DNA from 4 places in the Agarivorans gilvus genome. Region 3 is predicted to be linked to each of the others. Evidence: predicted binding sites of a transcription regulator. Region 3 holds the regulator's gene; each other region holds the start of a gene.
What was found. The regulator ArgR, encoded in region 3, controls arginine synthesis, uptake and breakdown. The targets are predictions, from matches to a motif close to ANTGAATANNTATTCANT.
Positions count from the first base shown of each region.

Region 1 (8,224 bases), 180 kb from region 3:
CAGCTAGGGATGGACTGTTTGCAGTCACTAAAACTAACTTCAGCATGGTCCGCCAAAGTCGAAGACTGCTCTAACAACACCTCGGGTGAACCTTTAATTTCTCCACCCACGCTGTTTAAGACAAAACCCGCATCAAGTAGTGCTTGATTGACGTGCTGTAAGCTTTGATAGCCCACGAGTTGATTTACCGATACGGTAAAGTGGTTGGCTCGATAACCATAAGCCGCCAACCAGGCGGCATACTCACTTTCTTGCAATAAGCATTGATAATCAGCATAACTCAGCTGCCACGGCCGACCCGAGAAAAACACTTCAGGACGAAGATACAGTTCTGGGTTAACCTGACTAGCCAAATTTTTCACCAATTGCTGCGCCTGCGGCGATAAGCTCTCAACCTGCAGCTCACTAATAAACACTTTAGGCACACAGGGATCGCTATGTTCAAAATGCGCCGCGTCTAAATGTTTAGCTGCAAAATGATAAGTCCCACCTTGGCGGTAGCCCATGGCCAACAAATGTTGAGCAAAAGCCTCAACGCCGGTTCCCGGCAGATTAAAACTACGCACCGCAATATGGTCGTTAACTATTGGCTGGCCGCCACCCAAGAGTTGATGGATTTTCTCAGCACTGGGGGTTACCGCCAAATACTGTTGCCAAAGCCGCTCAAAAAACAGCGTCACGTTCATCTGCTTATCCTCCACTTAAAAGTGTAAGCCGGGACTTAAGTTTTCGGGTAGCACACTGCTGCTACCTTCCATGGACGCTACCGGGTAAGCACAGTAATCGGCGGCATATTTTGCGCTGGCGCGATGATTTCCCGATGCACCAACACCGCCAAACGGCGCGGCACTAGAGGCGCCAGTAATTGGACGATTCCAATTAACAATGCCAGCTCTAGTACGGTGACGGAAATTTTCCCACTTGGTGGGCTGATTACTTAACAAACCCGCCGATAAGCCATAGCGAGTATTATTGGCTAATGTTATGGCCTGCTCCCAATCATCATAGAACAGCACTTGTAATAGCGGGCCAAAGTATTCCTCATCGGGTAGTTCAGCCACCTTAGAGACGTCGATAATACCGGGAGTGACAAAACCTTTAGTACTGTCGGCTTGAACCAAGGGCAGCAAGGGCTTGCCACCTATAGCTTGCAGCCGCTGCTGAGCTTGCACCATTGCCGCGGCGGCTTTGGCCGAGATCATCGCGCCAATGAAGGGCTGCTGTTCGGCATCGTATTCACCAACTTCAATAGCTTTAGTCACCTCTAACAAGCGCTGCAGAATCAATTCGCCTTGTTCGCTCTTCGGTAGCAATAAACGACGCGCACAAGTACAACGTTGCCCAGCCGAAATAAATGCCGACTGAACGATGTCATGTACCGCCGCGTCTACATCGTCCACCTCGGCCACCAATAAGGGATTATTGCCGCCCATCTCCAAGGCTAAAATCTTATCTGGCTGGCTAGCAAACTGTTGATGCAATACATGACCAGTAGTAGAGCTGCCAGTAAAAAATAGACCGTCGATACCTGGATGCGAGGCCAAGGCTTTGCCGGTTTCAAGCTCACCCTGAACCAGGTTTAATACACCGTTGGGCAAACCCGCCTGCTGCCATAATTGGACGATACGCTCTGAAGTATAAGGGGTGAGCTCCGAGGGCTTTAATACCACACTATTGCCAGCGATGAGAGCCGGTACAATATGCCCATTAGGCAAATGTCCAGGGAAGTTGTAAGGGCCAAACACTGCCACTACACCATGCGGTTTATGACGTAATACTGCGGTGGCGGCGGGCAACTCGGTGCTCGACTCGCCAGTGCGCTCTAAATAGGCTTTCTCAGAAATAGCCACCTTGCCGATCATCGCGGCAATTTCAGTCTGAGTTTCCCATAAGGGTTTGCCGGTCTCAGTGGCGATTAACAAGGCTAACTCTTCTTTATGTGTTTCGAGTAACGAGGCGAATTGTTTGATGGTGGCCATACGCTGCTCTAAGCCGCTCATATACCAAGCAAACTGGCTATGTCTAGCGGCGCTCACGGCACTCTCTACTTGCTCAGGCGAGGCGGTTTTCCCTTGCCAAATCACTTGGTTCTTTGCCGGATCAATGGATTTGAGCAGCGCTCCTTGCCCTGCTAGCCATTGACCATTAATAAACTGATTTAACTCTGCCATTTTTACCTCAATCCTTAGCCGCCAACCGTGGGCTAGCACATTATTCGAAACGCAAAGCGCCTACTCGAAGGCTATCACCCTCACTCACTTGTAGGGCGTTAGCCGTTTGTTGGGAAATCACCGCCCTTGGTTGCTGCCGATGTAGTTCGATCTGGGCAACACAAGCTCGGAAATCTTTTAAGCGCGCATTAGTCAGTAACATCTGTTGCGCATCCTTACTCGGCTCGCCAATGCTTAAGCTCACCTTAAATGATTGCTTAACACTTTCGATGAGTTGTAAGGGACACTCCACGGTGGGTCCAGCGTCAAAAATATCAACATAACCATGCTTACAAAAACCTTCAGCTTCCAGTAAGCGCAAAGCCGGTCGAGTCTTCTGATGCACTTCGCCAATCACCGCCTGCGCCTCTTTACTCAGCAAATTCACATAAATGGGATACTTTGGCATTAATTCGGCAATAAACTCTTTTTTACCCACGCCGGTTAAATAATCGGCGGTAGGAAAATCCATGCTAAAGAAATTGTCTTGTAACCATTGCCAAAAAGGTGAGCGCCCCTGCTCGTCCGACACACCGCGCATTTCAGCAATCACCGAGTCATTAAATCGATGTGGATGCTCAGCCATCAGTAAAAAGCGACATTTAGACAACAAACGGCCATTTTGGCCTTGCCGATGAGATTCTTGCAAAAATAGCGTACACAGCTCGGTGACGCCGGTGTAGTCGTTAGTAAGGGTTAAGGTTTCCACCACGTTGTAGATATTTAAACTGCGCGAAGCATGAACCACCTTACCCAAATGGTAGGTGTAGAAGGGACTATTCAAACCAACTGCCGCATCGATGGCAGTGGTGCCCACCACCTCGCCGCTGTCGGTATCTTCTGCCACCATCAAATAATGCAAATCACCGGGATGGTCGATATCACTGGCAAACGAGCGAATGGAATGAGCGAGTTTTTCTCGCAATAAGGGTTCATCTACCGGTAAGGAGGTAAAACCAATCCCTGAGCTCACAGCCATCTGTAATAACGCAGGATAGTCCGTTTCCTGAATAGGACGGATCACTAACATGGCTATTTCTCCTATGATCAAATAGCACTGAGCAGTGGCTAAGCCTTAGCCACACATACAACTAATAAGCCTGCTAGGCTGGCAGCCTAAGCACCAGCCTGCAAAACCTTATGCCTCTACAACCTTGGCTACTGCGTGTTCAAAACGCTGCATGCCCAGCTCAATATCTTGCTGGGGAATAATCAAAGAAGGAGTAAAACGAATCACGTTGGCTCCGGCAACCAATACCATCAGGCCTTGCTCTGCCGCCGCAGTTAAAAAGTCCCGAGCACGTCCTTGATATTGCTCATTAAGCACCGCGCCTAACAATAGACCCTTACCACGCACTTCAGAAAAAACCTGATATTTTTGATTGATGGCATTAAGCGCATCGCGGAACCATTGTTCGCGTTGCTTCACGCCCGCTAAGACTAGTTCACTGTTCACAATATCAAAGGCCGTCTCGGCAACAGCACAAGCTAGAGGATTACCGCCATAAGTGCTGCCATGAGTACCCACCTTCATCGACGCAGCAATCGCCGTAGTGGTTAGCATGGCACCAATTGGGAAGCCGCCACCTAAGGCTTTCGCAGAACTTAAGATATCAGGAGTCACGCCTAAGCCCATGTAAGCATACAGGTCGCCAGTGCGGCCTACACCGGTTTGCACTTCATCAAAAATCAATAACGCATTGTGCTTATCACACAGCTCTCGCACCTTTTTTGCAAAGGCTAAGTCAGGACTAATAATACCGCCCTCACCTTGCAAGGGCTCCATCATCACCGCACAGGTTTGTTCATCGATAATGGCTTCTAAGGCCGCTAAATCGTTATAAGGAATATGCTCGATATCACCGGGTTTTGGACCGAAGCCATCCGAGTAACTGGCTTGACCGCCCACGGTTACGGTGAAGAAAGTCCGCCCATGGAAGCCTTGTTCAAAGGCAATGATTTTAGTTTTATCGGCTGAGCCATGTTCAATGGCATAACGACGCGCTAACTTCAGTGCGGCTTCGTTGGCCTCGGCACCAGAGTTACAAAAGAACACTTTCTCCGCGAAAGTAGAGTCCACCAACTTTTTAGCTAAGCGTAAGGCTGGCTCGTTAGTCAGAACGTTACTTAAGTGCCACAGAGTTTGGCCTTGTTCGGTTAAGGTTTTAACCAAGGCTGGATGACAGTGCCCTAAACAATTAACTGCAATACCACCAGCAAAATCCACATACTCACGACCTTCTTGGTCCCACAGTCTAGAGCCCTCTCCCTTCACTGGGATAATGGCTGCTGGAGCATAGTTTGGAACCATAACTTCATCAAATAACGCACGAGTAACAGCGTGTGACATAAAGTGTTCTCCTTCCACTTCCTAGCAATCCGTTATTCATAGCCAGAAAGGTTAATAACTTGTAAACAGTTTGGCGATTATGGCAAATCTCAAGAGCCTTGTCTGAGCAATCACCGCGAAGACCATATAAAATATGGCCATTTTTACGCATATTTAGTGCATAGTTCTAAAACAATTTAAGCCCGCAGACTCCGCCACTGGCCAAAAACCGCTCTACCAAGCATAAATATGCATTGTTTATTCATTCTACATAATCAATATATAAGAGAGTATAACAACGAATACGTTCTATTTTTTAGAAGCAACAAAGTTCGCTAATAAGCTTAAACCCTGTTGAGTAAGAATACTTTCCGGATGAAACTGTACTGCATGGATCGGTAGTTCACGGTGCTTAAGCCCCATAATCTCATGCTGTTTTCCCTCATCATCATGGCTCCAAGCCGTCACCTCTAAACACTCCGGCAGACTGTGCTTATCTACTACTAGCGAATGATAACGAGTCACCTTTAGTGGATTATCTAGCTGCTTAAACACCGACTGCTGTTGATGATAAACCGGTCTAAGCTTACCGTGCATCGGCTCAGCCGCGCGAACCACTTGAGCCCCAAAATGCTGTGCAATACACTGATGGCCTAAACACACCCCCAGTATTGGCAAACGCTCGGCAAAGTGGGCGATCACATCCAGTGAAATACCCGCTTCGTTGGGCGAGCAAGGGCCGGGTGAAATCACCAAATGACTGGGCGCCAGTTGTTCAATTTGCTCTAGGCTTATCTGATCATTACGGCGAACTGCAACTTGAATGCCTAACTGAGAGAAGTATTGAAACAAGTTGTAAGTAAAGGAGTCGTAGTTATCGATAATAAGTAGCATCTAGCTCAAATCACCCGTATTGCTTCTAAATAGTAATAGGCAGATATAGTAGCCGATTTCAAAACAATACACAGCGCAAAATCAAGGCTGTTTTCGCTTGCCTTGAGTTATCAAACCGCGCAGCGGAAAGCAACAGAATTATTTGTAGCGAGGTAAGGTATGAGTTCATCCCTACGCCAGCCATTAACACCAGTTTTAGCCTATAAAAAAGCCCAGCATTTAGCTGGGCTCTTAAGCGTTTAATAGGCTTATTTTAAACGAATAAAGCCTAGCACATCATATACCTTACTCAGTGTCTTGCTGGCTTGCTCACTGGCTCGCGCAGCGCCTTTAGCCATAATCGCTTGTAGCGCGGCTTCATCTTCACGTAAGGCTTGGTAACGTTGCTGAATGGGTTCCATCATCGCCACCACCGCATCGGCAGTATCAACTTTAAGATGACCATACATCTTACCTTCGTAACCGGCAACCAGCTCATCGATAGACTTACCAGTAGCTACCGATTGCAAGGTAAGTAAGTTAGACACACCGGGCTTTTCATCGCGGTCAAAGTAAATACGCGCTTGTTCGTCGGAGTCGGTCACTGAAGCTTTAATCTTCTTGGCAATCTGCTTAGGAGTATCGCTAAGCAAAATAAAGGCCTTCGGATTATCATCCGACTTAGACATTTTCTTAGTGGGCTCCTGCAAAGACATTACCCGCGCACCAAACTGAGGAATAAATGGCTCTGGTACGGTAAAGATTTCACCGTAAAGGTTATTAAAACGATTGGCGATATCACGAGTTAACTCTAGGTGTTGCTTTTGATCATCCCCCACCGGTACCGCATTAGCCTGATACAATAAAATATCAGCAGCCATTAAAGCGGGATAAGTATATAAGCCCGCATTGGTATTATTGGCGTACTTGGTCGACTTATCTTTGAACTGAGTCATTCGATTGAGCTCGCCCATTTGGGTGTAGCAGTTTAATGCCCAAGCCAGTTGTGCATGTTCCGGCACTTGAGACTGAACAAAAATGGTGCTTTTTTCTGGGTCTAAACCACAAGCGATGTACATGGCTAAGCCATCTAAGACTTGATTGGTAAACTGCTTAGGCTCTTGGCGAACGGTGATGGCATGTAGATCGGCCAACATGAAATGGCAATCGTAGTCATTCTGCATGTCGATCCATTGGTTAATTGCCCCAATATAATTACCAATGGTTAATGAACCAGATGGCTGAATGCCACTTAATACAATCGGTTTACTCATGATCTTCCTATATAAACTTTTACTATTGGCTTAAGCCGTCACCGAGCCATCAATTAACTCGACCAATTCTACTAGGCTATCTGCCACAAAATCGGGGCCACTAAGGGCGATATCTTCACCGTAGTTATATCCGTAGGTCAAGCCCAGCGAGCGACAACCCACGGCTTTTGCAGCCTGAATATCATTTTTAGAGTCGCCCACCATCATCATTTGCTGATTAGCCAATTGATAATGGTCCAACAGATGCTGCAAAGGCAGCGGATCTGGCTTCTTCCGCGCTAAACTATCACCAGACAACACCACATCAAAATAGTCGGCAATGCCTATTTGCTTTAACAAACCAGGGGTGAACAAACTAGGCTTGTTGGTAACAATGGCCATCGGAATATTACGTTGGCTAAAGGTGGCTAGGCTTTCCGCAACACCGTCATACAAACGGCTAGCAATACACAAGTTTTCGCAATAATGTTGCTCAAACAAGCCTCGAGCTTGGCGATAAAGACTCTCAGGTAATGTGTTGTCCACTGTAGAGCAACCAGACAAGGCCCGCTTAATTAACACTTCGGCGCCGTTGCCAACCCAATGACGAACCGTGAGTTCATCAAAAACTTCACGCCCCAAATCCACTAACATCGCATTAATGGCTAGAGCGAGATCCGGTGCGCTATCAACCAAAGTACCGTCAAGGTCAAAGGCAATCAGTTTTAGTTCGTCTAATGACTTCATTGGCATTCCCTATTGAGCAACTTTAGCTAACTCAGCTCGCATTTTGTCGATCACCGCTTTGTAATCGGGCTGATTAAAGATGGCCGAGCCCGCCACAAACATATCGGCACCCGCTTCTGCTATCTCGGCAATATTATCGGCAGTGACACCACCATCTATTTCTAAGCGAATATCGAAGCCACTTTGGTCTATGCGTTGTCTTACCGCGCGCAATTTATCCAAAGTACTGGGAATAAATTTCTGTCCACCAAAACCGGGGTTCACCGACATCAACAGGATCATATCCAACTTATCCATCACATAATCAAGGCAATGTAGTGGCGTAGCAGGGTTAAGCACTAAGCCGGCTTTACAACCTAACTCTTTAATGAGCTGCAAACTGCGGTCGATATGCTCTGATGCCTCTGAATGAAAGGTAATCATGCTGGCTCCAGCCTTAGCAAATTCGGGAATAAGTGCGTCAACCGGCTTAACCATCAGGTGAACATCAATTGGGGCGCTAATACCGTAATCACGTAAGGCCTTACACACCATTGGACCAATGGTTAAATTGGGCACATAGTGATTATCCATCACATCGAAGTGCACCACATCTGCGCCGGCAGCCAATACGTTCTCAACTTCTTCACCAAGGCGGGCGAAGTCTGCGGCTAAAATAGAAGGGGCGATTAAAAAGGATTTGCTCATTGTGGTAACCATCGGATTTTAAAGTGCGCAATTTTAACGCAGCTTGGGTAGTTATCCAATCTCTGTACAAAGATTGTTTTTGTGCCATGCTCTAGCTAAGAGTTTTACAGCAAAATACAGCAAGC
Region 1 is NZ_CP013021.1:2,026,390-2,034,613, forward strand. Features, by position in the region: gene AR383_RS09555 (DUF1338 domain-containing protein) at 1-686, opposite strand, end outside; gene astD (succinylglutamate-semialdehyde dehydrogenase) at 702-2,171, opposite strand; gene astA (arginine N-succinyltransferase) at 2,212-3,240, opposite strand; gene AR383_RS09570 (aspartate aminotransferase family protein) at 3,349-4,560, opposite strand; gene AR383_RS09575 (anthranilate synthase component II) at 4,849-5,433, opposite strand; gene trpS (tryptophan--tRNA ligase) at 5,682-6,686, opposite strand; gene AR383_RS09585 (phosphoglycolate phosphatase) at 6,717-7,412, opposite strand; gene rpe (ribulose-phosphate 3-epimerase) at 7,422-8,099, opposite strand.
Region 1: the regulator ArgR is predicted to act here: its motif matches at 4,778-4,795, upstream of AR383_RS09570 (aspartate aminotransferase family protein).

Region 2 (8,224 bases), 550 kb from region 3:
AATCGAAATGACTATTCGTCATAACTTGCTCAACAGTAATAGCGCTGAACCAGAGCAAGCAGCACCAGCTGATGCTCCGGTTGATCAAGAAGCGTAAGCGATAGTAACAGGGGAGCCGTCAGGCTCCTTTTTATTATGACCACGAGAAGCGCTTTACATGTCACTATTGACTTGCTGTCAAGACGCTCTTATAGCCAACAGCAATTGTCACAAAAACTGCAGCAAAAAGGTTTCGACCAAAGCGAAATCAGTGATGCGCTGGATTACGCCCAGCAAAATGCCTGGCTAGATGATGAAAGTTACGCTTATTCATTAACTCGGGCTCGTCTTGCTAAGGGCTACGGCCCTAATTATATTCGTCAATATTTACGTCAAAAGGGCATTAGCAACGAGCTAGCGGCAAAAGTGCTGAGCGATCCTGAGTGGGATTGGTATCAGGCTTTAGAGCTCAGGTTTTCTCGTAAATTTAAGCAGGGGCTGCCAGAGCGCGGTCCACTACAGCAAAAATGTCGCGCCTACCTGTTTCGTAGAGGTTTTGACGCCGACTTAATCAATATCTTGTTTAGTGAACAAGCTCAGCAATAAGCCCTGAACACTTTGCCTGCAAGGGTCTGCGTGATATATTGTCGCGATTAATTACGATTTCACCTTTAATAGCGTTAATCAACGAGTTGTCTTGGTATTGACTAAGCACTCGAGTTGTTATGAACCCCCAGGATAGAGTTTAATGAAGATGACTTCAGCTGAAGTGAGAGAGGCCTTTTTAAGCTTCTTTAACAGCAAAAATCACCAGATAGTTGCCAGTAGTTCATTGGTTCCCCATGACGATCCCACCTTATTGTTTACCAATGCGGGGATGAATCAATTTAAAGATGTTTTCCTTGGCATCGATAAACGTAACTACAGCCGAGCGACTACCTCGCAGCGTTGTGTTCGAGCGGGTGGTAAACATAACGACCTAGAGAACGTTGGTTATACCGCGCGTCATCACACCTTTTTTGAAATGCTTGGTAACTTTAGCTTTGGTGATTACTTTAAAGAAGACGCGATTAGCTACGCTTGGGAATTTTTAACTGAAGTCGTTAAGTTACCAAAAGAAAAACTATTGGTAACGGTTTATCAAAGCGATGATGAAGCCTTCGATATTTGGGCAAACAAAATTGGTGTGCCTAAAGATAGAATCGTGCGCATCGGTGACAAATCACCGGAGAAGAAGTTTGAGTCAGATAACTTCTGGCAGATGGGGGATACCGGTCCTTGTGGTCCCTGTACCGAGATTTTCTACGATCATGGTGAGCATATCTGGGGTGGTCCTCCAGGAAGTCCCGAGGAAGATGGCGACCGCTTCATTGAAATATGGAACGTAGTTTTCATGCAATTCAACCGTCAAGCCGACGGTCGCATGGAGCCTTTACCTAATCCTTCAGTGGATACTGGCATGGGCTTGGAGCGTATTTCTGCTATTTTGCAGGGCGTTCACTCAAACTATGAAATCGATATTTTCCAAAATCTTATCGCAGCAGCAGCCGAGATTATTGGCACTAAAGATTTAGAGAATAAATCCTTACGTGTCATTGCCGACCACATTCGTTCTTGTGGTTTCTTGATTGCTGATGGTGTTATGCCTGCTAACGAAGGGCGCGGCTATGTATTACGCCGGATTATTCGCCGTGCGGTTCGTCATGGTAATAAGCTAGGTGCAAGCGAGGCATTCTTTTACAAGTTATTGCCTGCGCTAATTAAAGAGATGGGCGAAGCCTACCCCGAATTACCAAAGCAATTGCCAGTAATTGAGCGCGTACTGAAGCTTGAAGAAGAGCAGTTTGCCAAAACCTTAGATCGGGGTTTAATGATCTTAGACGAGGCCTTAAATGAGCTTGAAGGTACGGTTATTCCAGGCGAGCTAGTGTTTAAGCTTTATGATACCTATGGTTTTCCGGCTGACTTAACCGGCGATATCGCCCGCGAGCGCGAGCTGACTATTGATGAAGCACAGTTTGAAGCCGCGATGCAGGCGCAACGCGAGCGGGCCAAACAAGCGAGTAATTTCGGTACCGACTATAACGACAATCTAGTGATCGATGCTGAAACCGAATTTTTGGGTTACCAGCACCTGGAGGCTCAGGCTAAGATCATTGAAATTTACCGTGATGGCCAATCACAAAGCCAATTAAACGAAGGCGAACACGCCATCGTGGTATTAGATAAAACCCCATTTTACGCTGAGTCGGGTGGTCAAGCCGGGGATGCTGGTGAACTAATTTACTCTGGCGGAAGCTTTGTGGTGCAAGACACCGTTAAGATAGGCAAAGCCTTTGTGCATAAAGGTTATGTACAAGGTGCTCCTTTAACTCTGCCGCTTGAAGTTAAAGCAAGTGTTGATTCTCGTCGTCGTTGGAACACAGCACTCAATCACTCTGTCACTCACTTATTGCATGCGGCTTTACGCCAGACATTGGGCGAGCACGTAACGCAGAAAGGTTCACTGGTTGAAGCGGCGCGCTTGCGTTTTGACTTCTCTCATTTTGAAGCGGTATCGATGAAATCGATCCGTCAGGTTGAGCACTTAGTTAACCAGCAAATTCGTCGTAACTTGCCGGTCATTACTAAAGTGATGAATTTAGACGAAGCCAAACAGGCCGGCGCAATGGCCTTGTTTGGTGAGAAATATGACGACGATGTACGCGTAGTGAGCATGGGCGATTTCTCAACGGAACTCTGTGGCGGAACTCACGTTAACCATACCGGCGACATTGGCTTCTTTAAAATCACCAGCGAAGCAGGTATCGCAGCAGGCGTGCGCCGTATTGAAGCGGTGACAGGCCAATTTGCCATTGATTTGATTCACCGTTTAGCAGAAGAAACCGAAAAAGCGGCTAACTTGGTAAAAGGTGATCAATTCAACATTGGTGAAAAAGTGATGCAATTGGTTGATCGCAACAAGATGTTGGAAAAAGACATTAGCCAATTAAAGGCCAAGTTGGCTAGCGCAGCGAGTAACAATGCGACAGATCAAATACAAACTATCAACGGTGTGAAAGTATTATTGGCCCACCTAGAAGGTGTGGAAGGTAAGGCGCTACGCAGTAGTGTAGATGAGCTAAAAGTGAAGTTAGACAGTGGCGTTATTCTGCTTGCTGCGGTGAATGACGGCAAGGTCAGTTTGGTGGCCGGGGTAACTAAAGATCTCACTAGTCGTGTTAAAGCCGGTGAAATGGTGAATATTGCCGCTCAATGTGTGGGTGGTAAGGGTGGCGGCCGACCTGATATGGCACAAGCGGGTGGTAATCAGGCTGATGGCCTACCTAAAGCATTGGAAAACGTTAAACAGTGGCTTAGTGAGCAACTGTAATTGGCTAAGTGTTAAGTAAAAGGAAAGCAAGTGGCACTAATTGTTCAAAAGTATGGTGGTACCTCGGTCGGCTCGCTTGAACGCATAGAGGCGGTGGCTGATAGAGTTATTCGTTGTAAAGAAGCGGGCGATGATATCGTAGTTGTGCTTTCTGCTATGTCTGGAGAAACCAACCGTTTATTAGGCTTAGCAAAAGAAATCGACGAGAATGCCTGTGAGCGTGAGAAGGATGTATTAGTCTCAACCGGCGAGCAGGTTACGATTGCTTTGCTTAGTATTGCATTGCAGAAAAAAGGTTGTGATGCCATATCGATGACTGGCGACCAAATCCGCATGCATACTGATGATGCTCATGGTAAAGCTCGCATCACTCATATTGATGACCATAATATTCATGGCCACTTAAAACAAAATAAGGTGGTGGTGATTGCTGGTTTCCAAGGACGTAGTCCTGATAATGCTATTACCACCTTAGGGCGTGGTGGTTCGGATACCACCGCGGTGGCTATTGCTGCCGCCCTAAAAGCCGATGAGTGCCAAATCTACACTGACGTTGATGGTGTATATACCACAGACCCAAGAGTAGAGCCGAAAGCGCGTAGGTTAGACAGTATTACTTTTGAAGAAATGCTAGAAATGGCCAGTTTAGGGGCCAAAGTACTACAAATCCGCGCGGTAGAGTTCGCCGGTAAATACAACGTACCATTACGAGTATTATCTAGTTTTACCGAAGGTCAGGGGACCTTAATTAGTTACGAGGGAAATAAAATGGAGTCACCGGTCATTTCAGGCATTGCGTTTAACCGAGATGAAGCAAGCTTAACCATATTAGGCGTGCCTGATAAACCCTCGGTAGCAGCATCTATTTTGGCGCCGATTGGCGACGCGAATATCGATGTGGATATGATCATTCAAAACTCGATGGGTGACAATACCGCAGACTTTACCTTCACGGTACATCGTAATGATTATAACCGGGCTAAGCAGCTTTTAGAGCAAACAGCGCAGGAGCTAGGCGCTCGTGACGTTCAGGGTAAAGATTCTCTAGCCAAAATCTCCATTGTTGGCGTTGGCATGATGAACCACCCTGGGGTCGCCAAAACCATGTTTGAAACCTTAGGTGACGAGGGCATTAATATGCAACTAATCTCGACTTCTGAAATCAAAGTATCGGTAGTGGTAGACGAAAAGTATTTGGAACTGGCGGTACGCGCACTACATACCGCCTATAACCTAGACCAATAATAATGACTCTGGAGCTTAAACAGGCTAGTCTATGGGTTAATTGCCATAGAATAGTCGCTAAGTGACAGGTCACTAAAGAACAAAAAAATATCAATTTGAGGAGATATTAATGCTAATTTTGACTCGCCGTGTTGGCGAAACCTTGATGATTGGGGATGAAGTAACCGTTACTGTACTCGGTGTAAAAGGTAATCAGGTGCGCATTGGCGTGAATGCACCGAAAGAAGTATCGGTTCACCGTGAAGAAATTTATATGCGTATTCAAGCAGAAAAAAGCGCCGGTGCTTAAGCCAGTATCGTCAATTTAATGCTATAGCACTATAGGAAGCCTCTGGCTTCCTTTTGTTTTTTTACTCGGCGCTAAGTTGTTTAGCGATGGCATATTAGCCAGTTATTAGTCAAAAACTTTGTCAACTGTTCGAAAGCTGAACGAACGAGAGAAAAGTAACAAAAAAGGTTTGACTATATTTTTTGAAGCAGTAATATCTGCATCCGAAATCGCGGTGAGGTGGCCGAGTGGCCGAAGGCGCTCCCCTGCTAAGGGAGTATAGGGTTTGTAGCCCTATCGAGGGTTCGAATCCCTCCCTCACCGCCATCGATTTCAACGCGCGTGTAGCTCAGCTGGATAGAGTACCTGGCTACGAACCAGGCGGTCGGAGGTTCGAATCCTTCCACGCGCGCCATATTTTAAATGCTTAGGCATTATAACAACGTGTTATCTGCGCGCGTGTAGCTCAGCTGGATAGAGTACCTGGCTACGAACCAGGCGGTCGGAGGTTCGAATCCTTCCACGCGCGCCATTATTATTAAAAGCTCATAGTGATGTGGGCTTTTTTTATTGAAGTGTTATCTGTGCGCGTGTAGCTCAGCTGGATAGAGTACCTGGCTACGAACCAGGCGGTCGGAGGTTCGAATCCTTCCACGCGCGCCATATTTTAAAATGCTTAGGCATTGTAACAACGTGTTATCTGCGCGCGTGTAGCTCAGCTGGATAGAGTACCTGGCTACGAACCAGGCGGTCGGAGGTTCGAATCCTTCCACGCGCGCCATTCTTCTACCGGTTTGCTTTTAGCAAGCGGGTGAAGTGAAATCGAGGTGAGGTGGCCGAGTGGCCGAAGGCGCTCCCCTGCTAAGGGAGTATAGGGTTTGTAGCCCTATCGAGGGTTCGAATCCCTCCCTCACCGCCATCGATTTCAACGCGCGTGTAGCTCAGCTGGATAGAGTACCTGGCTACGAACCAGGCGGTCGGAGGTTCGAATCCTTCCACGCGCGCCATTTCTTTTTTATTTGAAGCTTGGGCAAATCTCTTCTAGGCTTGTTATACCCCACGCGCGTGTAGCTCAGCTGGATAGAGTACCTGGCTACGAACCAGGCGGTCGGAGGTTCGAATCCTTCCACGCGCGCCATTTTAGTGTATTGCTACACTGCTTGTTTATTATTCACCATTTATTCATCTTGAATTTTTCCACTTGTGATCACGAAGACTACTTTTCGTTCTCCCAAACTGATAAATTAGTCTTTCTTATAAGCCACCTGATGAGCGTTAATCGTGTGTTGCGCAAATGTTAAGGTTTGGTGTTTTTAACTGGTGTAAGGTTAAATCGATAGTGGCAGTAGAGCATCTTATCGATATAATCCGGTTAACAATGATATACATTTGAATAATTATTCAGCCTTCAGGTTTGATTTTTATTGATTTGCGTGTAATTCTTACGCCAATCTTAAAGGACGTGGATTGTAAATTATGATGGATTTGACCGAGCTGCTAGTCGAAGCGGCAACGTTAATGGGGGTCGGGATGATCGCCGTTTTTTGCTTTTTATCGCTATTAATTGTTGCGGTAATGGGCTTGGCTAAAGTCGCCCCTCCAATTGCAGATATTGCCGAGCCTAAACCGGCCTCGCCAAAATCGACCCAACCTGCCAATAACGCCGCCGTGGTAGCCGCAATTTCTGCTGCCGTTCAACAGTACCGGAAGGCCAAATAACTTAAAGAGGATTTAAGGCAATGTCTAAACCACTTGCATTAACTGATGTTGTATTGCGCGACGCGCATCAATCATTGTTAGCAACACGTCTTCGCATCGAAGATATGTTACCTATTGCTGAGCAACTCGACCAAATTGGTTATTGGTCTTTAGAGACTTGGGGCGGAGCAACTTTTGATGCTTGCATCCGTTATTTAGGCGAAGATCCTTGGGAGCGTCTGCGTGAGCTGAAAAAAGCCATGCCTAATACCAAGCAACAAATGTTGTTACGTGGGCAGAACTTATTGGGTTACCGTCACTACGCCGATGACGTAGTAGAGCGTTTCGTCGAGCGAGCAGTTAAAAATGGTATGGATGTTTTTCGTATTTTTGATGCGATGAACGACCCACGTAACTTCCAAACAGCGGTTAAAGCTGCGCTAGATTGCGGAGCCCATGCTCAAGGAACCATCTCCTATACTACTAGCCCCATCCATACTATCGATAATTGGGTAGACCTAGCGAAGCGTTTAGAAGACATTGGCTGTCATTCTATTGCGATTAAAGATATGTCTGGCTTGTTGAAGCCTTATGAAGCCGAAACGCTGATCAAACGTTTGAAAGCCGAAACCGATGTAGAGTTAGCCTTACACTGCCATGCCACCACCGGTTTAAGTTTACCTACCCATATGAAGGCGATTGAAGCGGGTATCGACATTATCGATACGGCAATCTCTTCAATGAGCTGTACTTACGGCCATAGCCCAACAGAGACTATTGTGGCAATGCTCGAAGGTACTGAGCGTGATACCGGCTTAGATTTAACTAAGTTGGAAGCCATCGCTGCCTACTTCCGTGAAGTGCGTAAGAAATACGCCAAGTTCGAGGGTAGCTTAAAAGGTGTTGATTCGCGTATTCTCATCGCCCAAGTACCTGGCGGTATGCTAACCAACATGGAAGGCCAGTTAAAAGAGCAGGGCGCGGCAGACAAGATTGACGAAGTGTTAGCTGAAATCCCTAAAGTGCGCAAAGATCTGGGCTACATTCCTTTAGTGACACCTACTTCACAAATTGTGGGTACTCAGGCGGTAATTAACGTGCTTACTGGAGAACGTTACAAAACCATCACCAAAGAAACCGCCGGTATCTTAAGTGGTCAATATGGTAAAGCGCCGGGTGAGTTAAACAGCGAGCTGCAAGCTCGAGTATTAAATGGCGAAGAAGCCATTACTTGTCGCCCTGCTGATTTACTTGAGGCAGAAATGGCGCGCTTAGAAGCTGAAGTAGAGCAGCTTGCCAAAGACAAAGGCTTTGCTTTGGCTGAGGCTAAAATTGATGACGCGCTTACTTATGCCTTATTCCCACAGATTGGTTTGAAGTTTTTAGAAAATCGTGGCAACCCCGATGCCTTTGAACCCGTACCTAGTGCTGACGATGTTAAAGCGGTCGCTGCAAAATCCGTTAAAGCTGGCGGTGTAGAAACTTACTCGGTGAGAGTAGACGGACAACTGTACACCGTTGATGTGGGCCCTGAAGGCTCAATTGACGGCGTAGCGGCGGTTTCAAGTTCTGCAGCTGCTGCTAGTGCCCCTGTGGCCAGTGCCGCTTCTGGTAGTGCTGAAGAGCTTCCAGCCCCGCTAGCCGGAAATATCTTTAAAGTG
Region 2 is NZ_CP013021.1:1,300,592-1,308,815, reverse strand. Features, by position in the region: gene recA (recombinase RecA) at 1-97, shown strand, start outside; gene AR383_RS06170 (regulatory protein RecX) at 136-585, shown strand; gene alaS (alanine--tRNA ligase) at 728-3,352, shown strand; gene AR383_RS06160 (aspartate kinase) at 3,383-4,597, shown strand; gene csrA (carbon storage regulator CsrA) at 4,707-4,886, shown strand; tRNA gene AR383_RS06150 (tRNA-Ser) at 5,100-5,192, shown strand; tRNA gene AR383_RS06145 (tRNA-Arg) at 5,204-5,280, shown strand; tRNA gene AR383_RS06140 (tRNA-Arg) at 5,321-5,397, shown strand; tRNA gene AR383_RS06135 (tRNA-Arg) at 5,452-5,528, shown strand; tRNA gene AR383_RS06130 (tRNA-Arg) at 5,570-5,646, shown strand; tRNA gene AR383_RS06125 (tRNA-Ser) at 5,692-5,784, shown strand; tRNA gene AR383_RS06120 (tRNA-Arg) at 5,796-5,872, shown strand; tRNA gene AR383_RS06115 (tRNA-Arg) at 5,927-6,003, shown strand; gene AR383_RS06110 (OadG family protein) at 6,342-6,584, shown strand; gene oadA (sodium-extruding oxaloacetate decarboxylase subunit alpha) at 6,605-8,224, shown strand, end outside.
Region 2: the regulator ArgR is predicted to act here: its motif matches at 6,254-6,271, upstream of AR383_RS06110 (OadG family protein).

Region 3 (8,224 bases):
GTTTAGAGCGCCTACAAAGTGGTGAGTTATATTTGCAGCAACAGCTAGTTGCCGCGCCAGAGCAAGCGATCCATATGGCACCAGAGCAGCGCAGTATTGGCATGATGTTTCAAGACTATGCCTTGTTTCCACACATGAGCGTGCGTAAGAATATAGAGTACGGCTTACGTAAACAGCAAAATATTCCACAGCGAAAGCAGTGGATTGAAGACAGTTTGACCTCCATGGGCATGCAGGGTTTGTTGGAACGTTTCCCTCACACCTTGTCTGGTGGCCAGCAGCAACGGGTGGCCTTAATTCGCGCGCTAGCGCCAGAACCGAGCACTTTGTTACTCGACGAGCCCTTTTCTGCCTTAGATGAACACTTACGTCAACAAGTACGTGAAGAAACCCTCGATGTCTTGAAAAAAAGCAATACTCCTGCGGTGATGGTTACCCACGATCCCTTAGAGGCGATGTTTATTGCTGATAGAATTGTGGTGATGGAGCAGGGGAGAATTGTGCAAAATGATAGCCCTCAAGAGATTTACCAACGACCAACAAATGCTTTTGTGGCTGCTTTGTTTGGGCCGAGCAACCGTTTTGAAAGTTATGTGAAGCAAGGCAGAGTTGATACGCCTTTGGGGTGTTTTTTGACCGAGCAGATAGCCGAAGCTCAGGCTGTAGACGTAATTGTACGGGCAAAAGATATCGTGGTGCACCAACTAGAAAACAGTCAGTACGTTGAAGCGAGGGTGATTTCGGTTCATGCCATGGGTGATGAAACGCACTTTAGATTACAGTTACCTAGTATGCCTGAGCGAGTAATACATGCGCGTATGCGTGATCATTGGCAGGCGAGTACCGGAACCAAGGTGTGGTTGTCGGTAGCGACAGAGGCGGCATATATCTTCGCTAAAGCCTAGCTTTAGCGAAGATAGGGAGTTAATCATAACTTGGATTAGGTTAGTACCGCCCTTAAAGCCATCCTCGGCGTTAAGTTTGCGTACAATAGCCCACTATTACTGCGCAACTTGCCTTGAATAAGAGCCTTAGAACAGCGTTGAGGTGAGTTATCCAGCTTCAAATAGTTCTTTTACTGACTGGTAAACGTCGGCAATAGCAACATCACGGGTTGGCGTGATAAAGATGGTGTCATCGCCGGCGATGGTACCTAAAATGCCTTCGGCTTTACCCAGTGAGTCAAGTAGCCTGGCGATTAATTGCGCCGCCCCTGGACTGGTATGAATAACGATCAATGCATCGTTATAGTCCATTTCTAATACCAATATTTTTAATTGGCTGGAAACGGTGGGCACCCCCAGTTCTGCTGGTAGGCAATAAACCATTTCCATTTTCGCATTGCGGGTACGCACCGCGCCAAATTTACTCAGCATGCGGGATACTTTGGATTGGTTAATGTTTTCGAAGCCCTGCTCTTGCAAGGCGGTAACAATTTCAGCTTGTGAGCCAAACCGTTCTTCTTTCAACAGTGACTTGAAGGCTTTAATTAATTGTTCTTGTTTATCGCTATATTTCATCGGTGATCCGAGCTTATAAATCCGTGCTTATTGTCGCCAAGTTTATGGCTTATATCAACTTTATTCGACATTTGTGCATATAAATGCATGCTTGGGCACAAATTTGAACAATGGCGAACTTTTAATTAGTTGGGAGGCTTTGCTAAGCTAGATTAATATAAGCAGTTCATCCTAAACGAGTAGCGAACGATGTGGCTTAAGTTTTTGTTTTTTATTACCCTCCTATTTAGCAATTGGCTAGTCGCCGAAGAGGTGCCATTGCGAGTGGTAACCGAAGCCTCTTACCCCCCTTTCGAGAGCTTTAATGAACATAAACAGATTGTGGGTTTTGATATAGCCCTGACCAAGGCGCTATGCCAGCAAATTAAGCGACGCTGTGAGTTTTACCATCAGCCTTTTGATAGTTTATTGGACAGCGTGGCCGAGGGTAATTATGACTTAGCCATATCGGCCTTAGATATTACCAATGCTCGCTTAGAGCAAGTGAGCTTTAGCCAGCCTTATTTCGAAAATACCGCGGTATACATTAGTCATGCTGGGTTTGAGTTGGCTGACTTTTCGGTTATTGCGGTACAAAGTGGCTCTAGTTTTCAGCATTTTCTGCGCAGTCAACGCCCCGAATTATTGTCAATTTCCTATCCGAGTTATCAGCTAGCACTGGCTAATTTAAGCCAAGGTAAAATTGATGCGGTTTTTTTAGATGCGGCTGCTGCGCAGTATTGGCTTGCTAGTCATACAGGTTTTGTTACTCAAGTTGAGCCAAAATATCCGGTAGGGGGCTTGGGCATTGCCGTATCTAAACAAAATCCAAGTTTGTTACAACAAATCAATCACGCCCTTACTGTGTTAAAAAACAATGGTCGCTACCTAAGCCTATACAAGCACTATTTTAAACAGTAAAGTCTGTTAGACCAAGGTCTTATACAGTGTTGTTAAAGTGTGATAGAGGCAAGGTTTTACTGTTTTTAACTTGCTTTAAAAATGTTACCAAATTGTATTTTTAGGTGTATTCCGTTATCTTGTCAGAGTCTTTATAGACGTCCCCTCTACCACTACAAAAAAAGCATGGAGAAGTTGGATGAAAGTTGCCGTATTAGGAGCTGCAGGCGGAATTGGCCAAGCCCTTTCATTACTATTAAAAACCCAGTTACCCGCTGGTTCTGAACTTTCGCTATATGATATTGCTCCAGTAACCCCAGGTGTTGCTGTTGACTTGAGCCACATTCCTACACAAGTGGCGATTAAAGGATTTGCTGGTGAAGACCCTAGCCCAGCCTTAGAAGGAGCAGACATCGTATTAATCTCAGCTGGTGTGGCGCGTAAGCCAGGAATGGATCGTTCGGATCTGTTCAACATCAATGCTGGTATTGTTAAAAACCTAATTGAAAAAGTGGCTGCAACCTGCCCTAAAGCTTGCATAGGTATTATTACCAACCCAGTGAATACCACTGTGCCAATCGCCGCAGAGGTACTGAAAAAAGCTGGCGTTTATGATCCCGCTAAATTATTTGGTGTGACCACGCTTGATGTGATTCGCTCTGAGACCTTTATTGCTGAAGCGAAAGGCTTAAACCCAGCCGACATTAAACTGAACGTGATTGGCGGCCACAGTGGCGTGACCATTCTGCCTTTATTGTCTCAGCTAGAAGGCATTTCTTTTACCGATGAAGAAATCGCTGCGATGACCACACGTATTCAAAATGCGGGTACTGAAGTGGTTGAAGCTAAAGCCGGTGGCGGCAGTGCCACGCTTTCTATGGGCCAAGCAGCAGCGCGTTTTTGTTTGTCTTTGGTTAAAGCGGCTCAGGGCGAAGAGGTTGTTGAATGCGCCTACGTCGATGGCGGTAGTGAGCACGCACAGTTTTTTGCTCAGCCAGTGCGTCTTGGTGCGCAAGGTGTAGTTGAAATCTTACCTTACGGTGAAGTGAGTGAGTTTGAAAAACAGGCCATTGATGGCATGTTAGATACCTTACATGGCGATATCGAAAAAGGTATTGAATTTGTGTAAGAGCTCGCGAAGCTAAATGAAAGGAGTGCTCAGCACTCCTTTTTTTTATGCTAAAGCGACTACAGCTTTTTCTATGCCTGCCGATAGCTTAATTGTTAAGAGGATTGGATATGAATAAGCACGTTATTTCATTACTTTTGTGGGCCGTGTTAGGCCTTGCCCATGCTGAATCGATTGATGCTTTGTCGGTCGACGATGAAGCGGAGCCGGCTAGTTCCGAAATGGTGAATACTGATCCTACAGAATATACTAGCCCTCCTGCTATTGAAGCGGTGCAATTGTACCAACAAGATGAATTGATTGCATGGATCAATAATAACCAGCATCTTGCTCGGGTGAAGGCCGATGACTGCCAGTTGGTCGAAGATATTGAAGCTCGTGCAGAAATCGTTGCTATTCCTAGCTATCAATTTCTGTGGGGAGATATGTTGGCCTGGGGAGTGTGCGTTGATGCCGATCCAGAGTTGGGCTTGATGTACATGTGGCGAGCCGCTAACCAAGGTTTAGCCGCTGCAATGGAACAATTAGGCCGTTATTACGCTACCGGAACCTTGGTGCAGCAAGACTACGCAAAGGCGATTCCATTATTAAGAGAAGCTGCGGGGCGTGGCTTTTTGGCCGCACAGCTGCGTTTGGTGCAGCTGTATGTTGACGGTAACGGTAGCCCTTATGATTATGAAGATGCCTACCGCTGGTTGCATCATTCGATTATTGCTGACAAGCAAACCCATAGGCAGGCAAGCCAACTATTGGCTAAATTAGCCCAAAAAATGCCTGAATATGTGGTAGTTAAGGCTAAAGCGAGCAACCAACCCTACTAAAGCTAGGCGCAAAGCATTAACATAGAGCTATTCTATTAAGGAGCCCCTTAATGGTTCTAGCTTATAGGTGAGTTAATGCAAAATCAGGCTGTATCAGCCACTCTCAAATCCCACATTCTTGCTGCTGTTAGCGAGGAAATGGCGCCAGTTTCTAAGGATTGGCTGCAAGCGCTGTGTAATGCCGAGCAACAGGCCCAGTTTTCCGCGACTTTGGCTGAAATGCTCGAAGAAGGTTTGTTAGTGACTACACGTATTGGCGCTTATACCTTACCAGAGCGTTTAGGCTTAGTGACGGGGACTATTATTGGTCACCGTGATGGCTTTGGTTTTCTCAAAACCACTCAAGAAGGTAGTGATCTATTCCTTCCCGCAAAGGAAATGCGCAAGGTTTTTCATAATGACTTTGTATTGGCCGCTCCTTCAAGTATGGATAAGCGGGGACGTCGTGAAGGCCAAGTGATACGTGTACTTAAAGAACGCACTATAGAATTGGTGGGGCGCTTTTTTGTGGAAGGTAATCACCGTTATGTGGTGCCTGATGATACCCGTATTAACCAAGATATTATCATTGGCAAAAACGATACCGCTGGTGCCCGCCAAGGGCAAGTGGTGGTGGTGGAAGTACTGAGCCGTCCTTCTGCGCCCAAATTGGCCGTAGGTAAGGTAATTGATATTCTGGGCGAAAAAATGGCGCCTGGCATGGAAGTGCAAGTGGCCTTACGCAATCACGATATCCCTCACGAATGGCCTAAGGCGGTAAGCAAAGCGGTAGAGAAACTCGCCGAAGAGGTGGATGACGAGGCTAAAGTCAATCGCGTTGATTTACGCGATTTACCTCTAGTTACTATTGATGGTGAAGATGCCCGCGACTTTGATGATGCGGTTTACTGCGAAGCTAAAAAGTCTGGCGGCTGGCGTTTATGGGTGGCGATTGCCGATGTGTCCTACTATGTGCGTCCCGATTCGGCCTTAGATAAAGAAGCCTTAAATCGCGGTAATTCGGTATATTTTCCCGACCAAGTTGTTCCCATGTTACCGGAACAACTGTCTAATGGTTTGTGTTCGTTAAACCCTAATGTTGACCGTTTGTGTATGGTGGCCGAAATGACGATTTCGGCCGCGGGACGCTTATCGGGGTATAAATTCTACGAAGCCGTGATGCATTCTCATGCTCGCTTTACCTACAATAAAGTAGCGGCAATTTTGGAGGGAGATGAAGCCTTAAGCCAGCGTTATGCAGAGCAAGTTCCGCACCTGCAAGAGTTACATCGTCTGTACTTAGCTTTAAAACAAGCCCGTTCTGAACGCGGTGGTATTGAGCTAGAAACTCAAGAAACGCGTTTCATTTTTAATGCTCAGCGAAAAATTGAGCAGATTATTCCGCTTACCCGCAATGACGCGCACAAGATGATTGAAGAGTGCATGATTCAAGCGAATGTGGCGGCGGCCAAATTTGTAGAGAAACATCGCCAGCCGATTTTGTTCCGAGTACACGATCGCCCTGGCAAGGAGCGGCTCACTAATTTTAGAAGCTTTCTCAATGAGCTGGGCTTACCCTTGGGTGGAGGCGAAGAGCCACAGCCCAGTGACTATTTTCACCTAGTTGAGTCTATCCAACAGCGCCCCGATATTGAGCTGATTCAAACCATGTTATTGCGCTCCATGATGCAGGCCGTCTATCAGCCCGACAACATTGGTCACTTTGGTTTAGCGCTTAAGTCTTATGCTCACTTTACTTCGCCAATTCGCCGTTATCCCGACTTATTATTGCATCGCGTGATTAAATACTTGGTGGCCAAGCTTGAGGCCGAAACGGCCGGTAAAAACTTAAGCAATAAGTGGACGAGCACCGGTGGCTTTGCCTACCAAGATGAAGAGATGGATAAGTTTGGCGAGCAGTGCTCGATGACTGAACGTCGTGCCGATGATGCCACGCGTGAAGTGGCGGACAGTCTTAAGTGTGAGTATATGCAGGATCATGTAGGTGAAGTCTTACCCGCCACCATTGCTGCGGTCACCGGTTTTGGTTTTTTTGCTCGCTTGGATGAGTTTCATATCGATGGTTTAGTGCACATCAACTCTTTACGTGGTGATTATTATCATTATGATGCCGCTCGTCAGCTGCTGGTGGGGGAAAATACCGGTAAGCGCTTTAGGATTGGCGATGCCTTACGGGTTAAGGTTGCTGCGGTGAACATGGCCGACCGTAAGATGGAATTTGTGGTGGTCAATAAAGACGGTCAAGCCGATGAGTTTGAGCGTCCAGCGCGCAGCGGTAAAGACGGTGGGCGGGGGCAACGGTTTATTAAACCTGAGCCAACCGAAGAAGGACGTAACAAAGGGCGCAATAAACAGCGCCACCGTGATAGTAAAAATAAGGGTAAGCGTCGCGCAGCTAAGTCAGAGAGTAGCTCGGCGGGAGAAAATAAAGGTGGCTTTAGCCCGTGGCAGCAACGTGATCCTGCAGCTAAAAAAGCCAAATCCAACAGTGATAGCCAGCCGAAGCAGCGTAAGAAACCCAGTAAAAAACGCAAGCAACGGCCGGGTAAAAAAGAGCGCAGCGTCGCTAAACAACAGAAGAATTAAATATGAGCCAACAAGTTATTTATGGTCTGCATGCGGTGCAGGCTTTACTCGAACGTAGCCCCGAGCGAATTATAGAAGTCTTCGCCCTTAAAGGCCGTCAAGATGAGCGCTTATTACCTTTGTTGAATGAGTTACGTCGTTTAGGCGCATCGGTTCAGTTTATGCCGCGTAAGGCGCTAGACGATAAAGCAGAGAGTACCCAACATCAGGGGATCGTTGCTCGGGTTAAGGCGGGGCGTGGCTATAATGAACACGATTTAAAGCAGTTAGTTGAAGCTACTACTGCACCGCTGTTTTTAGTCTTGGACGGCGTGACCGATCCGCATAATTTAGGTGCGTGTTTACGCAATGCCGACGCCGCTGGAGTGGCGGGAGTGATTGTGCCTAAAGATAAATCGGTGCAATTGAATGCTACGGTACGAAAGGTGGCCTGTGGTGCCGCCGAAACAGTGCCTTTAGTGGTGGTGACAAACCTTGCGAGAACCTTACGTGATTTACAACAGTTAGGGGTGTGGGTTGTCGGCACGGCTGGTGAGGCCGAACAGTTCATTTACGACAGTAAATTACAGGGGCCGATGGCCATCGTGATGGGCGCAGAGGGAACCGGGATGCGGCGCTTAACGCGCGAGACCTGTGACGAGTTAGTCAAATTACCGATGTTAGGCGCTGTTTCCAGCTTAAATGTGTCGGTAGCAGCAGGGATTTGTTTGTTTGAGGCGGTGCGTCAACGCCGTTAAATGTGAGCTCTGTTTATGTCTAAAAGGAGGCCGTATTTACGCCTCCTTTTTTATTTGTACAGGGGCGTTAATTTAACTTGATTAAAATCTCACCTTCACATAGAATTTGCGCCCCTAAAACAGTCATTTTATTTTTAGTTCCTTGCCTCTTCGGTTTGACTGTACCATGAACGAGGCTATAACCCGTAGGGAGCAATCATGCGTCATTACGAAATCGTATTCATGGTCCACCCAGACCAGAGCGAACAAGTTCCAGGTATGATCGAGCGTTACTCAGCAGTTATCAACGATAACGGCGGTAGCATCCATCGCTTGGAAGACTGGGGCCGCCGTCAATTGGCTTACCCAATCGAAAAATTGCACAAAGCCCACTATGTTCTTATGAACATCGAAGCTAGCGCAGAAGTTGTTGATGAATTGGAAACTGCTTTCCGTTTCAACGATGCTGTTATCCGTAACATGATCATGCGCACTAAGTCTGCTATCACTGAAGCATCAGCTATTGCTAAAGCTAAAGATGAGCGTCCAGCTCGTCGTGACGAAGAGCGTCCA
Region 3 is NZ_CP013021.1:1,846,268-1,854,491, reverse strand. Features, by position in the region: gene AR383_RS08660 (ABC transporter ATP-binding protein) at 1-905, shown strand, start outside; gene argR (transcriptional regulator ArgR) at 1,053-1,520, opposite strand; gene AR383_RS08650 (transporter substrate-binding domain-containing protein) at 1,710-2,420, shown strand; gene mdh (malate dehydrogenase) at 2,599-3,528, shown strand; gene AR383_RS08640 (tetratricopeptide repeat protein) at 3,750-4,349, shown strand; gene rnr (ribonuclease R) at 4,425-6,935, shown strand; gene rlmB (23S rRNA (guanosine(2251)-2'-O)-methyltransferase RlmB) at 6,938-7,672, shown strand; gene rpsF (30S ribosomal protein S6) at 7,871-8,224, shown strand, end outside.

Region 4 (8,224 bases), 440 kb from region 3:
AGCTGCAGCAATATCCAGCCATTTTCGACGTTGAAGACAGCTTGGCAGACGGCAAAGTTGAACTGCAACTCAATATTAAACCTCAAGCCCAGGCTTTGGGCTTAACTTTAAATGACCTGGCCCAGCAGGTAAGAAGCGCCTTTTTTGGTTATCAAGTGCAACGCATTCAGCGCGGCCGCGAAGATGTGAAGGTGTATGTACGCTATCCTGCTAGTGAGCGCCAATCACAATACAATTTAACCAATATGTTAATTCGAACTCCCGATGGCGCTGAATTACCCTTCAGTGAAGTCGCTACGGTGCAAGCCTCGCAAAGCCCCGCCACCATTACTCGTATTGACCGCCTACGCACCCAAAATATTCGCGCCGACGTGAACAAACAGCAGGCCAATATTGAAGTCATTAAAGCGGATTTACAGCAATGGCTGCAGCAGCGCATGGTGGCCTTTCCTCAGGTGAGTTTTAGCTTAGAAGGGGAAGCCAAAGAGCAACGCGAATCCTTTGCCAGCCTAGGCGTTGGCCTGTTGTTCGTACTGTTCGTGATTTATGCCCTATTAGCCATTCCCTTTGCCTCCTACTGGCAACCCATAGTTGTGATGTCTACTATTCCTTTTGGGGTGGTGGGTGCCATCTTGGGTCACATGATCATGGGCATGCCTTTAACCATTATGAGTATGATGGGCATGCTGGCGCTTACCGGGGTGGTGGTAAATGACAGCTTAGTCCTAGTGGACTATATCAACCGGCAACGACGTAAGGGCGTGGACATTATGGTGGCGGTGGCCTGTGCTGGGGTGGCACGTTTTCGGGCGGTAATTCTCACCTCTCTCACCACCTTTGCCGGTTTGATGCCGCTGATTTTTGAAAAGAGTACCCAAGCCCAATTTTTAATTCCAATGGCCATCTCGCTGGGCTTTGGCATCATCTTCGCCACCCTGATTACGCTCTTGGTGGTGCCAGTAAACTACCTGCTACTAAATGATGCTCAGCAAGCCTTGATCGCTTTTAAACGCTGGTGGTTAGCTGCTTTTAAAAAGCCGACTCGCCCATAAAAAAGGCCCCTTAGGGGCCTTTAATATCAAAAGCTTGGCCTATTACACCATGCTATGGCTTACCATTTGTTCGCCTTGCTCTATCGCCTCTTCGATGTAACTTTGCGCCTTGGTTTTATCTACCCCAGCCAGCTGACATAGCGGCTCGGGCAAATTATTGGCCACCATTTCGGCACTCAAATTGGCATTTAAGGCATGGTGAGCAAAAATGGCCAGGCGGATCAGCACCGCAGGGCGGGATACTTCTTCATAATCCATAGGGTTAAGCTGCTGCTCAATGGCGTCGGTAATCACCGGAGAAAAATTCCAACGGCGAGCCAATTCTCCCCCAATTTGCGCATAATCTAAACCCAGTGTTTGACGTTGCGCCGAAACCCGAGTCTCGCCACTTTCTAAACACAGCTCAATTAGACCGGCCTCTTCAGGCGTGGCACTAACGATCAGTAGTTCACCGAAGTTATGCAACATGCCGCAGGTAAATGCCGTATCGGGCTCTATGTCACTGCACTTGGCCAAGGCTTGGGCCAATAAGGCCACGTGAATAGCCTGTCCCCAGAACTGTTGTTGGTCAAAATTTTTGCTAGGCATCATGCCATTTAAACCGGCGGCCACCACCAGCGAGCGCACCCGTTTTAAGCCAAGCCGAATAGCCGCTGCTTCAATCGAGTCAATTTGCTTCACACCACGAAAAGCAGCCGAGTTAGCCATTTTCAATACGTTTGCGCCTAGCGACTGGTCAGTTGATAGCTTCTTGCCCAGTTGATGCAAGTCGACATTCTCGTCATTAATGCTGGTTAGCAACTCCTGCATAATTTGCGGCATCACTGGCAGTTTTTTAACCTGCTGGAAAAAGGCTTCCAGTTCCATGACTTACTCCCTAGAAAAAGATAGTGAACCATAAACATTGGCTCTTATCGCTTTATCATCGCCTTGAATGGTAGTTTAGCTTAAGCAATAAACTGCGCTTGAATTGATGATTTGAGACGAATAAATATTAAGAATAGTTTGACCTGATAGCCATCGAAAATACAGTAAACAACGCACAAAACGGCAGGAAAGATAAAATATTAGAGGCCTTAAAGTGTAAGCTTATATGAACAAGGGTAAAAGCAAATAAACTTACAAATCAGCACATTAAATTATAGGCTTTATCACTAAGCAGAGGCTTACCTAGCCCTAAGCTTGCATTTATGCAACAAAATGAGCTGGAACTTCACCACTTAATACCAATTCACGTAACTGGTTAGCGCTCACCTGGAACCAAGCAAATTGGCGCAGATGCTCGTCTTCAGACATGCCAATGGTTCCCGCCATGAAATTTCTAGTGAGGCCATACAAGTAAACACAAGCACTGGTTATCGCTTGGTCGTCCCATTGACTACCATTGTCAATGAATGAACGTTTCATTCTTGACACTATGATGCTGCGGTTCCAATTTTCCAGTGCTTTAAAATCTTTATCATGGGTAAACAGCTCATGAAAGCTAACCAACATGACCTCTGTTTCGGGCAAGGCTCGCAATTTAATTTGGGCACTGTCTTTGTATTGAAGAATATTGCCAACTTGCTGTTGGAAGTCTTGCTCTACTACCACCTGCTGGACTTTAATAAACCAACGGTGCGCCAAAGCAAAGAAAATCGCCTCTTTGTTTTTGAAAAAGCGATACAGGGAAGCAATATCGATTTCAGCATATTTAGCAATCAAGTTGGTATTGACCGAAGCCATGCCTTGCTCTTGAATCAAACATAGGGTGCTATCTAGAATATGCTCAACTAGTCGTCTGGTGCGAGCTTGGCTGGGTTGTTTACGCATAGCCAAATGCTCAGGTACGACATAGTTTTCCATAAATAACCCTCGTTGCTCATCAATTCCAATTAGATAAACTGATAAAATCAATATTTATTACTGCTATCATTGTGATAACACAGCAGCTTATACTCTACCTTTTGCAACTTCACAACTATATCGCCGTACATCTGTGTATAAGATTTGTAAAGAAAGGAAACTTAGCCCTCGACAATGGCTCTAGTTATGCAACAATTAAAGTCAATTTGACTTGTTAGTCAAAACTTGTAATTAGTTATTCATGGAGACGAACTTGGACCGCTCGGCCGAAGATTTAGTAACTTGGTTTCGCCAGTCTGCCCCTTATATTAATGCCCACCGAGGAAAAACTTTCGTAGTCATGCTCAGTGGTGAGGCCAGTAGCAGCGATAACTTTACCAACATTATTCAAGATATTGCTTTGCTGAAAACCCTAGGCGTAAAAATCGTCTTGGTGTGTGGCGCCAGGCCACAAATTGACAGCCTGATTGCAGCCCATCAACACAGTTGTCTTTTCGCCGGTGAACAACGCATTACCGATGAGCGCAGCCTGAACATCATCAAACAGGCGGTTGGCCAAATTCAAATGGATATCGAAGCTCAGCTGTCTATGGGCTTAGTTAACTCTCCACTGCATCAAGCCCATATTAACGTTGTGCGCGGTAATTTTGTGGTGGCTCAACCAATAGGTGTGGAAGACGGTATCGATTTTCTACATACCGGTAAAGTACGTCGGATTAACCACCAAAGTATTAAGCGTCAGCTTGAGCATGGCGAGATTGTTATGGTCTCGCCTCTTGGCGTATCAGTGACCGGCGAGCTATTTAATATCTGCTCGGAAGACATCACCACTGAAATCGCCGTTTCCCTAAAAGCCGACAAGGTTATCTATTTTTGTCCAGAGCAAGGGATCCATGATGACGCAGGCCACTTAGTGAGTGAGTTGCTGCCGGATACGGCTCATCAGTTAATGGCCTCGGAAGCATTTTTAAAACATACCGATAAAGATACGCTGCGATATCTACGAGCTGCCATTGAATGTAGCGACCGCGGCATTGAGCGCTGCCACCTTGTCAGCTATCAACAAGACGGCGCTTTACTCAAAGAACTTTATACTCGCGATGGCAGCGGCACCCAACTGGTACAATACAGTTACGAGCGGATCCGCGAAGCGCGTTTAGATGATATTAACGGCATTATCGAATTAATACGCCCCTTAGAAGAGCAAGGCATACTCGTTCGCCGCTCGCGTGAGTTACTAGAAATGGAAATCGACCGTTTCACCATTGTTGAACGAGACGGCATGATCATTGGCTGTGCCGCCCTGTATACCTTTAACAAAGAAAACATGGGCGAGTTGGCTTGCTTAGTTAGCCACCCTCAATATCGCCAAGCCAGCCGTGGCGATAGACTATTACAGGCCATTATTAAACGTGCTAAACAACAGGGCTTAAGTAAGCTGTTTGTGCTTACCACCAAAAGTATTCACTGGTTTAGAGAGCGTGGTTTTGCCTTAGCCAACTTCGAAGATCTACCTACCGAAAAACAAGCAATTTACAACTTGCAGCGGCGCTCAAAGATCCTCTTTATCAACATTGCTTAAAAAAAAACCAGCTCACAAGGAGCTGGAAAGCGACAAACATAAGAAAATAAGGAAGCGCACGCTAAGCTAGTGCTTAGCGTGCAGGGTAGTGCTTAGAAGTCGTAACGTGCGGCAAAGTGGAATTCATCTTTGGCATCATCAATTTGATTCATTTGATAAGCAGCCACAATGCGTAGTTGTTTAGTTAAGTTATAACGACCTTCGATAGTGTAGTAGTCTACTTTATCGAATTTAGCGCCATCGTTTGGCTCTAACTCAGCTTTGTTCCACATCGCTTGAGCGCGGAAGTTTTTAGTAAACTTGTAGCCCACTACCATTTCGTAACCAGTGTGGTCACCTTGGCTATCTGCGCGGTGCTGTTTAAAGCCTTTGTTGTTAGTTCCTGTAGCGTAGTTAGCTGCAGCGTATACACCGTTAGCGTCGTAATTCACACCGAAGATAGCCATTTTGCTGTCGTCAATACCGTCAGCATTATTCGCTACGTTATAACCAGCACCTAAACCAAAACCGAAGTCAAAGGTGTAGGCCACAGCAATGCCGTAGGCTGAGTTATCTTGGCTAACGCCATCTTCTTTTTCATTGTCGTTAAACTTGTAAGATACATGCACGTCTACGCCACTGAATTCACCAGCGTATTTCAACACGTTGTCAGAACGGCCAATGCCTTCTTCGCGGCTAGAGCTAATACCTAGAGCGCTGTTACCGTAAGGGCTAACGTAGCTGCTATCGGTCCAGTCGGCGATTAATTCTAGAGCACCGTAGTTACGGCCAAAGGTAAACTCACCGTAGTTGCCGCCAAAACCAGCATAGGCTAAACGCGTTTTGGTTTTAGAAGCGTCGTCACCTTCATCATTGTTTTCTAGTTGCAACTCATAACGCGCCAAAGCGTAATTGGTTTCGTCAATGTTTGACTTAACTTTAGCGCCAAAACGTACGTATTGGTCAGAACCGAAGTTATCAGAACGACCTTCATCATCGCCGGCAGTATAACCAGCGTATACGCGACCATATAGATCAACCGAGTGTTTATCATCTTTATAGACTTTGGCAGCCTGAACAGAACCAGAAGCCGCAGCGATAGCTAAGGCGATAATAGTAAGCTTTTTCATTTTAATCCCTAAAATTATGTGAACCAACTCAACAAAAGTTGAGCGAAATCTTAGGGGTAATAAATGACAATTAGGTGACTGAAAAATTAAAGATAAATGACAGAGGAACTTTAGCGCAAGGCGCCAAGTGACTAATATTTAAACAACTATTAGCATGAGTTAGTTTATAAAATAGCTTAAACCCCTTGCTAACCGCGGTGAAAACTAACCATAGAAGACAACATCTAAGCCGCCAGCACAAGCTAGTGAGGCTCACAAATCCGTTCCGATGAGAGCTTGGCTAGTGCGGCTCAGCCATATAAGGGAATATACTTTGTACAACGAACTCCCGATAAAAACCTAAACTGAATTTATCGGGAGATGCACCCGGTGATTTAGAATGCTTTAAACTGATTACTTATCACATCATAGTGATAACCAATACTTTCTAAACGACGAGCGAGCGAGCGCTCTTCAAAACCAAAAGTAAGCGCCAAATCTTCCAAACTATCGCATTCTAAGCGTAGTTTCTCGTTAACTATCCCCAATAAGATGTTGGCATCAAGATTTAACATGTAGCTAGCATCCATTACGCACTCCCCTGTTCAATTAAGGCTTCGTGGTAATTTCAGCTTAGTTAAAGTTTTAATAATTTTGTAGCCGCGAGCTCTAGCAAAACGTTAATTTTTTTTCGCATCTCTCTCAAAACAAAAAAGCTTGGTAAATACCAAGCTTTTTTTATCGATAGATTAATTTTAGAAATCAAACTGTTCGCGCATTAGTGCTTCATACTCAGTACAACCACCCACGTGTTTTTCATCAACAAAGATCTGCGGTACCGTCTCAACCGGTTTACCCACAGTTTTTTCCAAATCAGCTTTAGAAATACCTTCGGCATGAATATCCACATAACGGTAGTTATAATCCTCGTGCGCTTCGCTTAGCTGTTCTGCAATCTGTTTAGCACGAACACAAAAAGGACAACCAGGACGACCAAAAATTACTGCAAACATAGTTAAACTCCAAGGAAACAAGATTTGCCTATACTATACCGACTAAATGCAATATAAAAAAATTGAATATTTCGTTGTAAGTAATAGGTCATAACTATTAATCAAAATAGCGGTTAGCCGTCAATCTTGCCCTTGTAACAAACTGAGCAAACGCGCTTTAAACTGCTCAGCAAATTCGCGTCGCATGCTCTGGCTGACGATGGGTTCAACACAATTGACGGTAACCGTTAAGCCCTCCGCCAGCGTCTGAGTACCCAACCAAAAAATGGAACCCATAAGGTGCTGAGCAGCGGTAAAGTAATATTGCTGAGCCTCTAAGCCTTGTTCTCGTGAAGCCGCAAACAAGTGCTCAATATTGCCCAAATTAGACAGATGAATACAATTAAAACGCCCGGCCACGAGTTGCATATCTTGCTCCGTACGAGAAGCTTGTTGCCGCCACCAATCATCATTGCACGAGATAAGGTGCAACCCCGTCGCTACCTGCTGTTGATATAAATGGTGGATCCGCTTAGCCCGCTGCCAAAAATCGTCATCATCAAAGCAAGCCACATTAAAAGAAAACATCGACACGTAACAAGCCAACTCTTGCTCGTCAACGGCTGGCTCGATAATTGGCCGTAGATTAGCATTCCCTCCCGCACTCACCGAATCAGTTGGGATTTTAGCTAACGCTAAAGCGGTTTCTATAGCTACAGCGTAAAGCAATATAGTTAAACTCAATTGATGAGCGCGCGCCAACTTAAGCAGCGCGCTGGTTTGGGCCGCTTCAAAACTAATGAGTTGTAATTTGTTACGAGACTTTAGGCTCACTTCACTTTGTACCAACCACGCCTTAGCTTGTTTGCTAGAGAGGGGGGCGCAAAAAGGGCTGCCACCCTGCGGAGGCATTTGATGATTCAACGCTTGATGAACGCTAGGCCGTAGCGCTAAACGCTTCGGCTGAATGGCGACTTTCTGTAATAATTGCTGGTGGTAACTTAACCATTCAGCCAGCAAGGCGGAAGCCGAGAGGCCATCACAAATGCAATGATGAAGACTAATGATTAAAGCTGATTGCTCCGCCCCAACTAACAAACGAACTCGCCACAACGGCCCTCCCACCAACAAAGGCTGATTGCTTTGCTGCTCCATGAGTTCAGCCAAACTTGGCTGAAATGCTTGCGACTCAAGGTAATCAACCTTCAACTCAAGCGGAGCGGAACAGTTTTGCCAACGCCAGTGCTGTGCATCGCCTTGTAAACAGAGGCTCAAAAAGGGATGTCTGGCTAACAATAGTTGATGAATCTGCGGCGCTAAATCTGCATTAAGTCTGCCTTTTACCACTACCGCATTCACCACCAACATTGCCCCACTGCTGGTTAAACTGGCAAATAAAGACTCCGTATGGCCTAAAGCTCTAATCGTCATCAGGGCTCCTTATGTCAGAAAAATTGTTATAAATTCAGCGTACTATCTTTACACAGCTAGTGGCTTCACTTTCATAACCTGGATCACCATAGCTAACATTAAACACAGCCCCATCACCGTAAATATGATCGCCATTCCATTTGTGCTCGGCAACAAGATACTGGTTAGCAAGCCAACAGCTAGCGCGGTTAAAGTCATTTGGCTAGTACCACTTAAGGCCGAGACCGTACCCGC
Region 4 is NZ_CP013021.1:2,283,050-2,291,273, forward strand. Features, by position in the region: gene AR383_RS10690 (efflux RND transporter permease subunit) at 1-1,052, shown strand, start outside; gene AR383_RS10695 (HDOD domain-containing protein) at 1,095-1,919, opposite strand; gene AR383_RS10700 (helix-turn-helix domain-containing protein) at 2,241-2,897, opposite strand; gene argA (amino-acid N-acetyltransferase) at 3,139-4,479, shown strand; gene AR383_RS10710 (porin) at 4,572-5,588, opposite strand; gene AR383_RS10715 (DUF4250 domain-containing protein) at 5,963-6,157, opposite strand; gene AR383_RS10720 (GrxA family glutaredoxin) at 6,323-6,580, opposite strand; gene AR383_RS10725 (phthiocerol/phthiodiolone dimycocerosyl transferase family protein) at 6,701-7,990, opposite strand; gene AR383_RS10730 (MFS transporter) at 8,039-8,224, opposite strand, start outside.
Region 4: the regulator ArgR is predicted to act here: its motif matches at 3,103-3,120, upstream of argA (amino-acid N-acetyltransferase).